DNA from 3 places in the Arthrobacter sp. NPDC080073 genome. Region 2 is predicted to be linked to each of the others. Evidence: riboswitches for the same ligand, from Rfam matches in the RefSeq annotation. Region 2 holds a riboswitch; each other region holds the start of a gene.

Region 1 (4,903 bases), on a different contig from region 2:
CCATTCCGTGCTCGGCGGGAGCGCCAAGGTTCCGCAGATCGCTGCACCGCAAGGTGACGCGCCCGCCGGGGCTTCGCCGGGCGCGCCGACTCCTGTGCAGGGAGGCGGCAAGTGAGCCGCAAGCGGATTTCGTTCCGCACCGAGTTGCCCCTGCTCGTCTGGCTGGTGGTTGTCTGGGGTGCGCTCTGGCGGGATTTCAGCCCGGGCAACCTGGTGTTCGGTGCGCTGATCGCGGTGGTGGTAGCCAGGATCTTCTACTTGCCTCCCGTAGAGCTCAGCGGACGATTCAACGTGCTGCGCGCCATTCCCTTCGCCGTGGTGTTCCTTGGCAAAGTGGTGGCCGCGAGCTTCCAGGTCATGTACTTGGCGGTCTTCCGAGGGCCTTCGGTAACCAACGCCGTGGTCGCGGTTCCCCTGCGTAGCCGTTCCGACCTCATGGTGACCGCCACCGGGCACGTGATTTCGCTGATTCCGGGTTCTTTGGTGGTGGAGGTGGACCGTTCCACGTCCACGCTCTACATCCACGGGCTCAATGTCCGCAACGATGCGGACACCGCCAAGCTGCGCAAGGAAGTCCAGGATACGGAGGCCTCGCTGATCCGGATCATGGGTACCCGCGCGGAAATGGACGCACTCCAGGCCGAAGGCAGGCCTGCAACGAGGGGAGCTGGTTCGTGAAAGACATCGTGCTCATCGTTACGGCGGTGATTCTCAGCCTCGCGGCGGCAGGCGCGATCTACAGGATCGCCGTCGGGCCTTCCTTGCTGGACCGAGTGCTCGCCTCAGACGTGCTGCTCGCCATACTGGGCGCCGCGTTGGCCATCGACATGGCGGTCAACAGGCACCTCAACAACCTCGTGCTGCTCGTCGCACTGACGCTGATCGGGTTCGTTGGCTCGGTGACGGTGGCCCGCTTCGTGGCCGATCGGAGAGGACAGGTCAATGACTCCTAATGCCACGGGAGTTGATGGCGTCATCGATGCCGTTACTGCGGTCCTGCTGATAGCGGGAGCGCTGATGTCATTGGGGGCAGCAATCGGGCTGTTGCGTTTCCCGGACCTGATGAGCCGCATGCACGCAGCTACCAAGCCGCAAGTGCTGGGGTTGTTCCTCGTCTTGGCGGCCATCGGGCTGCAGATGCGCGAATGGTGGGTATGGCCGATCCTTGCCGTCGCCTGGATTTTCCAATTGCTGACAGTGCCCGTGTCCGCACACATGGTGGGCCGCGCTGGCTACCGCACCAAGCACCTCCACCCCGAGTTGCTCAGCATCGACGAACTCGAGGCCGTGGTGCTGCGGGCTGCCGGTCAACGGGCCGCGGAGGAGGCTCAAGAAGAGTCCTAGACGATGTCCTGCGTCTTCGAGAAGCGCGAGATGGCGCGCTGGGTACTGCGGCTCGCGAAAACCTGGATGACGGCGCTGACAGTCGCCGAAATCAGGGCGAAGGTCAGAGCCGAGCGCAGGCTTGCCTCCATGTCATCGTGACCCTTGGGAGGCTTCTTGCCTGTGGACTTTTCCCACAACGCATTGACGAGCTTGGTGCCGACAAAGCCTGCACCGATGCTCACGCCAGTGCCGAACAGTTTGATGAGGAGGTTCATTCCGGGACTCCTTGCGGGACGAAACAGGACTGTCCCCAGCCTAACCCCACTTCAGGGCAGTTCCGGAGCAACGGATGGCGCTTGGCGCCTCAGCCGGAAGAACTCCTCCAGGGCTCCTGGCTTCGGGCGGACGGGCACGATGTCACGGTCCTCCGCCAGTATCGCTTCCACCGTGCCGAGGGCGAGGAGCTCATCCAGCAACGCCAGCGTGGGCGGCATAAGTTTGAGGGTTCCGGTGGCTTCGGCGTCCAGGATTCCGCGGACCGGCATCCACAAGGACGATGACGCTTCCGTGGTTTGGTGCTTTGGGCCGGCACCGGAAAGCGGGCAGGCAAGGTAGAAGTACGTGTCGAAGCGCTTGGGTTGGTCTGCCGGGGTGACCCAGTTGGCCCACGGGCGGAGGGTGCCGGCGTCGAGCTTCAGCCCGGCCTCTTCAAACACCTCGCGCTGCGCGGCCGCCAGCACCCGGCCGGCGTTGAACCGGGCGGTAGAAGGCTCGACGGCTATGCTGCTCCGGTGCCATGCCGAGGCGTGCCGCTCGGCCACGTCGTCCGCGAAGTCCCAGCCGGAGCTGTCCGCCTGGTCCACTCGTCCCCCGGGAAAGACGACCATGCCGGCGGCGAAATCCATCGTGGTCACCCGGTGCTGGACGAACACTTCCAGCACGCGCCCGGCATCCGCGGGTATCTCCGGGCCTGCCGAAACTGCGTGGCCGGGGGTCTCGCGGACCAGGATCACGCTCGCGGCGAGCCTTGGTTCGGCCACCGTGGTGCTGTTCACTTCGCTAATGACTGCCAAGACCGCTCCTTTGCCCGCGCTGCGTCACATTCTGCTGGATCATTCTCCCAGTTTCTGCGGCCGCCCGCGCCATTCCGGGCCGGCCTGCGCCCACCCGGCGAGTGATCCAGCAGAATCCGTCGTTACTCGTTCCGGCACAGCGCCCGCAACCCCGTCAAGGTGTAAACTGAACCACGCCCAAAAGGGTGGATTGATAACGACAGGGGAGCGCCGCCGTCGGGCCCGCAGCAATGCGGCACGGAGGACGGGCGCTGAGAGTGCGGACAGCCGCAGACCCTCGAACCTGATCCGGCTAGTACCGGCGCAAGGGAGTCGAGTTCTCATAGTGTCCGGACCGGCGTGGCGGAAACCGCCCGCAGGCAACCGGAAACACTTTCCCCTCCTGTTCCTCAGGAGGACAAAATGACTGGTATTTCTGCAAGGCCGGGCCTCACCAAGCCTGGTTACAATTGGCGCGTCGTGGACATCGTCGTGGCGGCACTGATCTCGATCGCCGGTGGCGTGATCTTCTGGGCGTGGGACCAGATGGCTCTGGTTGCCACGCCTATGTCCGCGGGCTACCCTCCGCTGAGCGGCCTGATCGCCGGCGGTTGGATGATTCCGGCAGTGCTGGGCATGCTCATTGTCCGCAAGCCCGGTGCGGCGATTTTCTGCGAGACCGTTGCCGCCACCAGTGAACTCATCATGGGTTCGCAGTACGGCACCACGGTCCTGATCTCGGGCCTGCTCCAGGGTCTCGGCGCGGAACTCATCTTCCTAGCCTTCATGTACAAGAAGTTCAACCTACCGGTGTCGCTGCTGGCCGGTGCCGGTGCGGGCCTCTTCTGCGGTCTGAACGACTCCTTCCTGCCGTGGGGCTGGAACATCGCCTACGAACCCGGCGACAAGCTCGCGTACATCGTGTTCTGCACGATCTCCGGTGCCGTCATCGCCGGTGCCCTGGCCTGGATCGCGACCCGCGGCCTGGCCAAGACCGGTGTCCTGAGCGCGTTCGCGTCCCGCAAGGCCGCCTCGGAGCCTGTCTTTTCCTGATGCCCAGTCCTGATTCCGGCACCTCCGCTGTGGTGCGACCTGCCGCCATTTCCGCGCAAGGGTGGGGCTGGCGGCACGCTGGCCGCACCACGCAGGCCATCCACGCCTTGGACCTGGACATCCGCCCAGGCGAGCGCGTGCTCCTGCTTGGCCCCTCGGGCGCAGGCAAGTCGACGCTCCTGCATGCCCTCGCGGGCGTGCTGGGCGAGGAAGGTGACGACGCCGATGAGACCGGCTCGTTGCTGGTGGACGGCGTTTCGCCGAAGGCCCGGCGGGGCCGTGCCGGACTCATGCAGCAGGATCCCGAAACCCAGGTGGTGCTTTCCCGGCTGGGCGACGACGTCGCGTTCGGCGCCGAGAACCTTTGCGTGCCGCGGGAAGAGATCTGGAAGCGGGTCCATGAAGCGCTCGACGACGTCGGGCTGCGGAATAGTGCCAGCGGCAACTTTGCGCCCGACCACCCGACGTCGGCCCTCTCGGGCGGACAGAAACAGCGCCTTGCCCTGGCCGGAATCCTGGCGATGCGCCCTGGCCTGATCCTCCTGGACGAGCCGACCGCCAACCTGGACCCGGCCGGCGTGCTGGAAGTCCGCGATGCCGTGGGCCGTTGCCTGGACAAGACAGGCGCCACGTTGGTGGTGGTGGAGCACCGGGTCTCGGTCTGGAAAGACCTCGTGGACCGGATCGTGGTCCTCCAGCCGGGCAGCTCGTCCTCCGAGGGAGCGTCCACGCCGGGCATGCTCCTGGACGGCGATCCGGACACCGTTCTGGCGCAAGCAAGGGACATGCTCACTGCTGCGGGCGTCTGGGTGCCCGGGTACGTTCCGGCCACCCGGCCACGTTCCGGAACAGCAGCCGGTTCGGGAAGAGCCGCAGGCTCCGGAACAACCGCAGGCTCCGGGGCGGGGAGCGCGGGAGAGCTGCTGCTCGCCACCCAGGAGCTCGCGGTATCACGCGAACGGCCGCGGCGCCGGGGGTTCAAAACCATCCCGCCCCTTCCCGTGCAGGCCGGGCTCGACGCCGAAGTCTTCGCCGGGCAGGCGCTGACCATCACGGGCCCCAACGGGGCCGGAAAGTCGACCTTCGCTTTGACCCTAGCCGGCCTGTTGGCGCCGGTGTCCGGTACGGTGACTGCCGCCGTCGGGCTCAGTGACGGCGCCGGAACCGATCCGTTCAAGTGGAAAGCCCAGCAGCTGATCTCCCGCATCGGGACCGTGTTCCAAGAGCCCGAGCACCAGTTCGTCACCGGCCGCGTGCTTGATGAGCTCATGTTCGGCCCCAAGCACCTTGGCCACGGCGAGGATCGGGTGGACGAGTTGCTGGAGCGGTTGCGGCTGGGGCATCTCGTGGACGCCAATCCCTATACGCTCTCCGGGGGTGAAAAGCGGCGGCTGTCCGTGGCCACGGTGCTCGCTGCCCACCCCCGCGTCCTGGTGCTGGACGAACCGACTTTCGGCCAGGACGCGAACACT
Region 2 (4,903 bases):
CAAGCAAAGTGGTGGTCTGGGCATCGACGCGCAGGATGACGTCGCCCCCATTGCCGCCGTTGCCGCCGTCGGGTCCGCCGAGGGGCTTGAACTTCTCGCGCTTAACAGAGACACAGCCGTGGCCGCCTGTTCCGCCGGATACGTGAAGTACTACCCGGTCTACGAAGGTCGCCACGTGTTTCTCCTCTATGTGGAAATTACTGCTTGAAGTGCGCGTTGCGGGCTGATGCGCCGCCGCCCGCCCTACTAAATTCTAGTGCGGTTAAAAACACAGATGGAGCGGGCCATACGGCCCGCTCCACCCGTTCAGAACGTGTTGTTACTCTGCAGCTGCAGCAGCAACGATGTTCACTACGCGACGGCCGCGGCGAGTACCGAACTCAACCGCACCTGCCTGCAGGGCGAACAGGGTGTCGTCGCCACCGCGGCCGACACCGGCGCCCGGGTGGAAGTGGGTGCCGCGCTGGCGGACGATGATCTCGCCTGCGGAAACGACCTGGCCACCGAAGCGCTTTACGCCGAGGTACTGGGCGTTGGAGTCACGACCGTTGCGAGTGGAGCTCGCGCCTTTTTTATGTGCCATTTGAAATGCCTGCCTTTAAATTCTGGGGAACCTGTTGAAAACCTGAACAGCAACCAGTGGTTACTTGATACCGGTGATCTTGATCTTGGTCAGTTCTTGACGGTGACCCTGGCGCTTCTTGTACCCGGTCTTGTTCTTGAACTTCTGGATGACGATCTTCGGACCACGGAGGTCTTCGAGGATCTCAGCCGTAACCTTGACCTTGGCCAGATCCGCAGCAGCGGAGGTGACCTTGTCACCGTCCACCAGGAGCAGTGCGGGCAGCTCAAGGGTGCTGCCGGCTCCACCGGGGACGCGGTTCAGGGTTACGTAGTCTCCAACGGAAACCTTTTCTTGGCGGCCGCCTGCGCGGACAATCGCGTACACCACTTGGGCACTCACTTCTCTCGACGTTTATTACTAAATTTGCGTGCGGAACCCCGATCCGAAAACGGGCCTGGTTCACGCTGTGCCTCAACGCCGTGGACTCCGGTAGGGAATCCATGAGTCATCCCTCGAATAGTTCCAAATGAAAGGTCAGTTCCAAATGAACGGTTTCTGGGGGCATAACCCAAGTGTTGGCGTAAGCACCGAAGATCTAGATTACGCTAGTTTCGCCTTCGGCTGCAAATGAGGCCAGGTCCGGAGGCTGCCACGTGATGGCTGCCACAGACTGGCTATGCCGCCATCCGGTACCGTGCCCGTCCACCTTACCCTGCCGGGCGGGAAAAGCCCGGATCCCCACTCCGACACGCTGCAGCGCCCTCCGGCACAGGCCTTGTTCCCATCCTTCCGCGACAGGAACCGGGTTCAGCCGTGCAACCTTGGAGCATCGAAGAACGCCGTTTCATAACGGCAGGACTGGGTGAATGCCTCCATCATCGCGGTGCGCTCCGCAGGCGTTGCTGCCTGCGCGGCGGCATCCGTGATGTCGATCGCCTTGCGGGTGGCCTCGGCAAACGCCTCGTCCGCGTAGGTGCGCAGCCAGTCCGCGTAAGGGTGCTCCTCCGACGCTCCCGCCTGCCTGTAACCATGGTGGAGCTGCTGGCCCACTTCGGCGTACAACCAGTAGCAGGGAAGGATGGCAGCCAGCAGGACGGCATAGCTGCCCGACGCCGATGCCGCCAGCAAGTGGTCGACATAGGCCTTGGTGACCGGGCCTAACCCTCCACCTACCTGGCGTCCGCTGAGCCAATTCCGATGCAGCTCGGACTCGACTTCAAGGCACATTTGCGAGCCGCGGGCCCAGAACAGCTGTTCGCTTTCGCTTGGAGCGAGGGCGCTTGCCCGCGCCAGGACACGGGAATAGCCGTTGAGATAGATGGCATCCTGCGACAGGTAATAGCGGAACTGCGCTTCGCTGAGCCCGCCGGACTGCAAGTGCCGTATGAAGTCCAGGCCATAAATGGCCGCGAGTTCCGTTTGGGCGGCTTCCCACATCCGGACGGCAAAATCCCCCGGTTGAAGGGAATGCCGGAGCCCGTGGAAATGATGGATCGGCCCGTTGCCCTTCCCCACCTCCAGCACCCCGGACTGGGTCAGCGCCTCCTGAAGCCACGGCTTGACCACACGCAGGGCGGACTCCCATTCGCCGGTCCGCGCCTTGGCCGTCGCCATCGCCGACGACAGGGAACACCCCGTGCCGTGGCTATTGCGGGTCTCCACCCGTTGGCCGGCGAATTCCACCACGTCCTGGCTCAGGACTCCCCCGGTGTTGACGAGGGCGTCGGGGCAGCCCGCTCCCTGCAGATGGCCGCCCTTCACCAGGACGGTGTTCCCACAGGCGGCAGCCAGGCGTTTGCCTTGCTCCAATGCCGATGCCCAGTCAGTGGCCTCAGGTTCGCCTAGCAGCATGGCCAGTTCCGGAAGGTTGGGGGTCACCAAGTCAGCCAGGGGCAGAAGTTCCAGCAGTGCGGCTTCAGCGGACTCCGCCAGGAGCCGGTCGCCGCTGGTGGCGATCATCACCGGGTCCAGCACGACGACGGCGGGACGGGCCTCCCCGAGCCAGCGGCGGACCTCGTGGATGACCGCCGCATCCCCGAGCATGCCGATCTTGACGGCATCAACGGTGATGTCGTCGCTAATGGCGTCCAGCTGCTGGCGCAGGAACTCCACGGGTGGAACATGGACAGCAGTGACTCCCTGGGTGTTTTGTACGGTGAGCGCCGTGATGACGGCCATGCCGTAGCCGCCGTTGGCCGCGATGCTCTTGAGGTCTGCCTGGATCCCGGCGCCACCTGAAGGATCCGAGCCGGCAATGCTCAGGACCCTGGGGATAGGGCGCTGGACGGCCTTGAGCGGGTAGACGGCTGATTGCGCCGGAACAGTCATGCGAGACATCCCTTCGCCGGTGCTAACCGGACAGGTTCAACGGGTCTGGTCTCAGCCGGCTTGGTGCGCGGCACCCCGTGTCAGTCCCCAAGCTTAACCCGGATCACGCCCCGCCCGCTGAAACCGCCCTTTGCAACCGCTGCAGGGAGGTCCGGTCGCTTGGCCTGCAACGCAGAAGCCCCGGCGGTTTCCACTGGAGCGGGAACAGCCGGGGCTTCGGACAGGGTATTGCGCTTAGAGTTCGGACTTGGGCACGCCGACTCCGAGGATGATCGGTTCCGCTGCCGCCGTCGGCTTGGCCGGAGCGGCGTCCGCCGCCTTTGCCTCGTGCGCGGCCCCGCCGGAGGCGGCCGCGGCGACCTCGTGGTGCTCCACGTTGGTGGCGTTGGCGGCACCCTGGGCCCGGCTGGCACTACGGTTGCGGCGGCCTCGGCGTCCACGCGGACCCGTCTCCGGGGATTCTACGGGTGCAGCGGCAGCCGGGGCCGCTGCGGGCGCTTCCTTGGTTTCTGTCGCGGTCGCCGCGGTGTCCGGAGCTTCTCCCAGGCCAGCGAACGCCTGTGCCAACAGATCCAGGCTCATGGCAGGCGCCCCACTCGCCGGTTCCTCTTCGTGGTGGACGAAGGGCAACGCCACTTCCTCGCCGCCGAACCGCAGCACAGGCGTCGAACGTTCCTCGCCACCCGATGCAGCGGCGGGAGCCTGGACCGGGGCCGCAGGGGCCTGGACCGGGGTCGCTTCCGCTACGTGCCCGTCGGCGAGCAATTCGGCCGCATGGTGGAGCTCGTCGTCGTGCAAGTGGGCAGCGTGGGCGGCAGCCGCAATGGTGGCAAGGGCGGCGCGGGTGGCTGCCTTGCGATTCGGGTCAGTGGATTCCACGGAGTGGACCTGCACAGGAGGGGTCATCGGGAGCTCAGTAGTCCCCTGCCCCGTGCCCCTGCCGCGGCGGCGCTTGCGCTGTTCCGGGCGGACGGCCGGCTGTGACTCCGTACGCGGGTGGTGGTGTTCGGCGGCCACCACGTTGGCCCGACGGTGCTCCACCGGCTCGTCGTGCGTGACGATTCCGCGCCCTCCGCACGTTTCGCACTGCTCGCCGAAGACCTCTAGCAGGCCGGTGCCCATGCGCTTGCGGGTCATCTGGACCAATCCGAGCGACGTCACTTCGGCGACCTGGTGCTTGGTGCGGTCCCGGCCGAGGCACTCGACCAGCCGGCGCAGCACGAGATCGCGGTTGGATTCCAGGACCATGTCGATGAAGTCGATGACGATGATTCCGCCGATGTCGCGCAAGCGCAGCTGGCGGACCACTTCCTCGGCAGCCTCGAGGTTGTTCTTGGTGACGGTTTCCTCGAGGTTGCCACCGCTGCCGGTGAACTTCCCGGTGTTGACGTCAACAACCGTCATGGCCTCGGTACGGTCGATCACGAGCGAACCACCGGAGGGCAGGAAGACCTTGCGCTCCAAGGCTTTGTGGATCTGTTCGTCCACGCGCCAGGCCGAGAAGATGTCCTGATCCGAGGTCCACTTTTCGAGGCGTCCCACCAGGTCCGGCGCCACGTAGGTGACGTAGGCCTCGATGGTGTCCCAGGCTTCGTCGCCGGAGACGATGAGCTTGGAGAAGTCCTCGTTGAAGACGTCGCGGACAACCTTGATGGTGAGGTCCGGTTCGCCGTACAGCAGTTCCGGGGCCAGGATCTTGGTGGATGTGGACTGGCTTTCGATGCCTTCCCACTGGGCCCGCAAACGGTTGATATCGTGCGTCAGCTCTTCCTCGGAAGCGCCCTCGGCGGCGGTGCGGACAATGACGCCCGCGTTCTCCGGGAGGCGATCCTTGAGGATCTTCTTCAGGCGGTTGCGCTCCACGTCGGGCAGCTTGCGGGAAATACCGGTCATTGAACCGCCGGGCACGTACACAAGGTAGCGGCCGGGCAGCGAAATCTGGCTCGTCAGGCGTGCGCCCTTGTGGCCCACGGGGTCCTTGGTGACCTGGACCAGCACGGAATCGCCGGA
Region 3 (4,903 bases), on a different contig from region 2:
CGCCGGAATGCCGAAACCGAGGGTCTTTCCGGTACCGGTCTTGGCCTGGCCGATGATGTCGTGACCGCCCAGCGCGACCGGGAGGGTCATGGCCTGGATGGGAAACGGGTGGGTGATTCCGGCGTCGGCGAGGGATTCAACGATGTCGGCGCGGACGTTGTAGTCGGCGAAGGTCTTTTCTGCGATCTCGTGGGGTGTCTCATCCGAGGAAATGGTTTCCTCGGGTTCGATCGTTTCGGTTCCGTCTGTCAGAACTTCATGGGTGTGCAATTCACTCACAGTGGAGTTTTCCTTATTCATTTGGGCTGCGCTGCGTGCTCAACGGTTGTGGCAGGGCCGTTCCGGAGCACGGATGGGCGCAAGCAAATCCAGTGGAAGCCGATCGCGGGCTATCTAAATACTGGCACTGGGGACCAGCTGGTGTATCTCAAGATCGCGTAGGGGCGGGCTTGTTGATGTCAAAAAATTAACTGAATCAACGACCGGGCATCCATTACTACTCACCCAGTCTAGCGTCTGGGGGCGATAATCCCCGGATCGCGGCTCCGGCCCTGCGGACGGAATGCGCTAGGGGAGCAGTTCGAAGGTGATTTGGCGGGTGGCAATGTCCGCGTCGAGCAGTTTCACGCGGACCTTCGTGCCCGACTCCATTTCGCCGTCGCAACGGGCGGTGACCGCGGGCTCGGCGATCTGGACGATGCCGTACGGGCCGTGCGGGGTTCCGTTCCCATTGCCATTGCCGTTGTTGCCGTTGGTGCTGTTCCCGTTGCCGTTTCCGTTGTTCCTGGCCGGTTTCGATCCGGAAATCACTACCGCGTCGAATTCCTGTCCGATGTGGTTGACAAGGAGCGCTGCCTCGACGGTGTCCAGGGCGAGGCGCTCCATTTTGGCGGCAAGCTGGTCGGATGACGCCATGATCTCGGGCAGGCTCGGCAAAGCATGCCGGGCCCATGCAGGGATCTCTGTTCCATTGCTCAACGCTTCGCAGATGACCAGCACGAAACGATCGACAAGCCGGCGCAATGGCGCGGTGGTGTGGGCATACGGAGCCCCGATGGCTGACTGCATGACGCTTCCGGGCACCTCGCCGTCGAAAGGCGTGTACCCGGCACCACGGAAAAGCAGCCCCGCTGAATGGAGGATGGCGAGTTGCCGGGGGTCCTTTGCGTCGAGGGTCCGCAGGTACTCGCCATAGCTGGTCCCCTCGGTCCAGGGCTTCCCGAGTGCCCCCGCTTGCCGTTTGAAATGGAGCAGCGAGCGCTCGTCGGGGGCGGGCATGGTACGCAGGATTCCCACCTTGCCGTCGAGCATCAACTGGGCGGCGGCCATCCCGGTCATGAGCGAAATCTGGGCGTTCCAATCCTCCACCGGCAGCGAGGGAGCGGCGACGATCCTGTACCCCTCGCCGTCGGGCAGTTGGACGATTTCCTGCTCGGGCATGTTCAGGCTGGCCCCGCCACGGCGGCGTTCGAGTTCCACCCGCTTGAGCCCGACTTCCTTGAGCAGCTGCAGGACGGGATCAGCCGTTCCGGAATCGATCGCCCGCTGCACGCCCTTGTAGTCGAGCTTGGCGCGGCTTCGTATGCTCGCCCGACGCACGGAGACGGTGCGGAACTCCGCCTCGGCATCGAGTTCGAAGTCCCACACGAACGCGCCGCACGTCTGGCCGGCCAGCAAGCTCCCGGCATGCTCGCTGATGATCTCGGGGTGCAGCGGTATGCGGCCGTCAGGGGCATAGTACGTTTGCCCGCGGCGGCGGGTCTCGGCGTCGAGCGCGCCTCCCGGTGGCACAAAGGAGGGCACATCGGAGATGGCGTAGAGAACCCTGTAACCATCACCGGACCGGTCAATGAAGAGGGCCTGGTCGAGATCCGTGGAAGAGACGGGGTCGATCGTGATGAACGGGACGTCCGTGCAGTCCTGGGCCGGCAGGGTGTGTCCGGAAACAGCGGCTTCGGCGTCCCGCAGCGCTTCAGCGGGATAACCTGCGGGCAGCTCGAGTTCAGTCCGAAGCGCCGCCAGCGCTTCCGCGAGCCGGTTCGACGTTTCACTGACATTCGGGGCTAACCGCTGATGTGACACGAAAGTCAGGGTAACTCCAAAATCTTCCGGAGTCTCGCTAGGCCGCCGCTGCGTCCAAGGCAGCCAGGAGTGCCCGGGCTGCCGACGTCGGATCCTCCGCCTCAGTGATGGCGCGGACCACCACGATGCGGCTCGCGCCGGCCCGAACGACCTCTTCCACGTTGCTGAGATCGATGCCGCCGATCGCAAACCAGGGGAGCATAACCCCGCCGACGGTCTCTTCGTCTGCCTGCTTCACCGCGTTGGCGGCGTACTTCACCAGATCGAGCCCGACGGCGGAACGTCCCGGCTTGGTGGGCGTGGCCCACACGGGTCCGACGCAGAAGTAGTCCAGGCCGCTGCGGCCAGGCGACGCCGCGACGGCTGCGTCAATCTGATCCGGCGTGTGCGTGGAGAGGCCGATGATGGTGCGGTCGTGGAGCAGCTTGCGGGCCGAGCGCAGCGGAATGTCCTTTTGGCCGATATGGAACACCGGTGCGTTGGAGAGGGACGCCACGTCCGCGCGGTCGTTGACTGCCCAGAGACGGCCGTGACGGTGAGCCACGGAGCGCAGTGTCTCCAGGAGCTCCAGTTCCTCGGCCGCTTCAATCGTCTTGTCACGCAGTTGGATGATGTCCACGCCGCCCTCGAATGCGGCATCGACAAACTGCTCAAAATCCCCCTGTTGCTTCCGGGCGTCGGTGCAGAGGTACAGGCGGGCGGTGGTGTGGACATCGTGCGGGGTCATGGAAACAGAGTAGTTCCTCTAAACTGGGCTGGTACCGCGGGAGCCGCGGCGGCAGTCACAATCGCCGCGCGGCTGAGAGGGCTTCAGCGCCGACCGCTTGACCTGATCCGGCTAGTACCGGCGTAGGGAAGGACTCCATGGACGAAGTAAGCACCCAGCACCGACCCCTGCATGCGGATGTGGCGGTGATCGGGGGCGGTGTCATTGGCCTCGGCATCGCGTGGGAAGCCCGCCGGGCCGGCCGTTCGGTGGTCCTGATCGATCCTGTACCGGCGAGCGGCGGCACCTTCGCGGCGGCGGGCATGTTGGCGCCCGTCAGCGAACTGCATTACCAGGAAGAGGACCTCCTGGAGCTCATGCTCGAATCGTCGGCATTGTGGCCGGACTTCGAACGCAATGTGACCGGCTCACGCACCGGACGCACCACGGGTTACCGTACGACGCCGACCCTCGCCGTCGGTGCGGACGCTGCGGACCGCCGGGCGCTCGCCGACCTCCGGGATGTCCAGCTGGCCAACGGCCTGGTGGTGGAATCCGTGCCGCTGCGCGAAGCCCGGGAGCGTGAGCCGCTGTTGAGCCCGCAGATTTCCTGTGCCTTCGACATCCCGGGCGACCACCAAGTGGATCCGCGCCGGCTTTCGGCTGCGATTCTAGGCGCGCTTGCAGACCACCGGCCCGGCGATTCCAGCTGGATTGCAGGGGCCGAGGGCGGTTTTGCGGTCAGGGACACCGCGGCCGGCCTCCTGTGGGAGGACGGGCGCGTCGTCGGGGTTGTGCTCGGCTCAGGCATCGAAGTGCACGCCACCGAAACGGTGGTAGCCAACGGACTTGATGCCGCGCGCTTGAACGGCCTGCCGGATGGATTGTCGCTCCCGTTGCGTCCGGTGTACGGCGACATTCTTCGGCTGCGCGTCCCGGAGCACCTGCAACCCCTTGTCACGGCCACGGTCCGTGGGATGGTGCGCGGAGTGCCCGTCTACATCGTCCCCCGAGACGACGGGTCCGTGGTGATCGGCGCGACGCAACGCGAAGACGGCTTGTCGGAGTCCGGAGGAACGGCCAACCCGGTGTCAGCCGGCGGCGTGTACCAGTTGCTCCGCGACGCCCAGGTACTTGTCCCGGCCGTGGCCGAACTGGAACTCCTGGAAGCAACTGCCCGTGCGCGTCCGGGCACTCCGGACAATGCGCCGCTGCTGGGCAGGGTCGGCACTGAGGGCGGCGGGGACACGGCCGTGCACGGCCTCATCGTAGCCAGCGGCTTCTTCCGCCATGGCGTGCTCCTCACCCCGGCAGCGGCGAAAATCTGCGTCGGACTCATGGACGGCACCGTCGATCCCCGGTGGAACAAATTCCGCCCGGACCGCTTCTCCCGCCCGCTTGCAGCGGCACGGGCCTCAACAGCCCGCCCATCCTCCGATACCTCTAATCCCCTCCCGAAGGACCCCGCATGAACATCAAATTAAACGGCGCAGACCACACACTGAGTGACGACGCTTCGGTCACCACCCTCGTCAGCCACATCACCGGACGGGCCGTGGACCCCAGCGGCCAGGCGGCCGACGGACGCAAGATCGGCGTCGCCGTCGCACGCAATTCCGAAGTGGTGCCGCGCAGCCAGTGGGCTGCCACCGCGCTCGAAGAGGGCGACGAACTCGAAATCGTTACCGCAGTACAAGGAGGCTGAACGATGACCACAGCAAGCACCCAAGCAGCAAGCACCCGAACCGATCCCCTGATGATCGACGGTGTCGAGTTCGGCTCGCGCCTCATCATGGGGACCGGCGGAGCCCCGAGCCTGGACGGGCTGGGGGCAGCCTTGCTGGCTTCCGGCACCGAACTCACCACCGTTGCCATGCGGAGGTACTCCCCGACGGAAACAGGTTCGCTGTTCCAGTTGCTCGTTGACCACGGCATCCGTGTCCTGCCCAACACCGCCGGCTGTTTCACTGCCAAGGACGCTGTCATGACAGCCGAGCTTGCCCGGGAGGCCTTGGAAACGGATTGGGTGAAGCTCGAGGTCATTGCCGACGAACAGACCCTACTGCCTGATGCCGTGGAGCTCGTGGATGCAACAGAGAAACTCGTCGACCGCGG

Evidence for each region. A riboswitch is a leader RNA that binds a small molecule or an ion and turns the genes downstream of it on or off. The one in region 2 is predicted to bind thiamine pyrophosphate.
Region 1: linked by a shared signal. The riboswitch ahead of AB0O52_RS15265 (ECF transporter S component) and the one ahead of thiD (bifunctional hydroxymethylpyrimidine kinase/phosphomethylpyrimidine kinase) in region 2 are both predicted to bind thiamine pyrophosphate.
Region 3: linked by a shared signal. The riboswitch ahead of thiO (glycine oxidase ThiO) and the one ahead of thiD (bifunctional hydroxymethylpyrimidine kinase/phosphomethylpyrimidine kinase) in region 2 are both predicted to bind thiamine pyrophosphate.

Annotation. Positions count from the first base shown of each region.
Region 1 is NZ_JBFBKR010000013.1:49,272-54,174, forward strand. It holds gene AB0O52_RS15235 (Na+/H+ antiporter subunit D) at 1-115, shown strand, start outside; gene AB0O52_RS15240 (Na+/H+ antiporter subunit E) at 112-678, shown strand; gene AB0O52_RS15245 (monovalent cation/H+ antiporter complex subunit F) at 675-953, shown strand; gene mnhG (monovalent cation/H(+) antiporter subunit G) at 943-1,344, shown strand; gene AB0O52_RS15255 (DUF4235 domain-containing protein) at 1,341-1,601, opposite strand; gene AB0O52_RS15260 (NUDIX domain-containing protein) at 1,653-2,399, opposite strand; TPP riboswitch at 2,591-2,727, shown strand; gene AB0O52_RS15265 (ECF transporter S component) at 2,802-3,431, shown strand; gene AB0O52_RS15270 (ABC transporter ATP-binding protein) at 3,431-4,903, shown strand, end outside.
Region 2 is NZ_JBFBKR010000009.1:25,229-30,131, forward strand. It holds gene obgE (GTPase ObgE) at 1-175, opposite strand, end outside; gene rpmA (50S ribosomal protein L27) at 320-583, opposite strand; gene rplU (50S ribosomal protein L21) at 644-952, opposite strand; gene thiD (bifunctional hydroxymethylpyrimidine kinase/phosphomethylpyrimidine kinase) at 1,373-2,893, opposite strand; TPP riboswitch at 2,885-2,981, opposite strand; gene AB0O52_RS12045 (Rne/Rng family ribonuclease) at 3,128-4,903, opposite strand, start outside.
Region 3 is NZ_JBFBKR010000002.1:125,622-130,524, forward strand. It holds gene AB0O52_RS02795 (DEAD/DEAH box helicase) at 1-279, opposite strand, end outside; gene AB0O52_RS02800 (RNB domain-containing ribonuclease) at 568-2,082, opposite strand; gene thiE (thiamine phosphate synthase) at 2,120-2,809, opposite strand; TPP riboswitch at 2,836-2,955, shown strand; gene thiO (glycine oxidase ThiO) at 2,947-4,260, shown strand; gene thiS (sulfur carrier protein ThiS) at 4,257-4,493, shown strand; gene AB0O52_RS02820 (thiazole synthase) at 4,497-4,903, shown strand, end outside.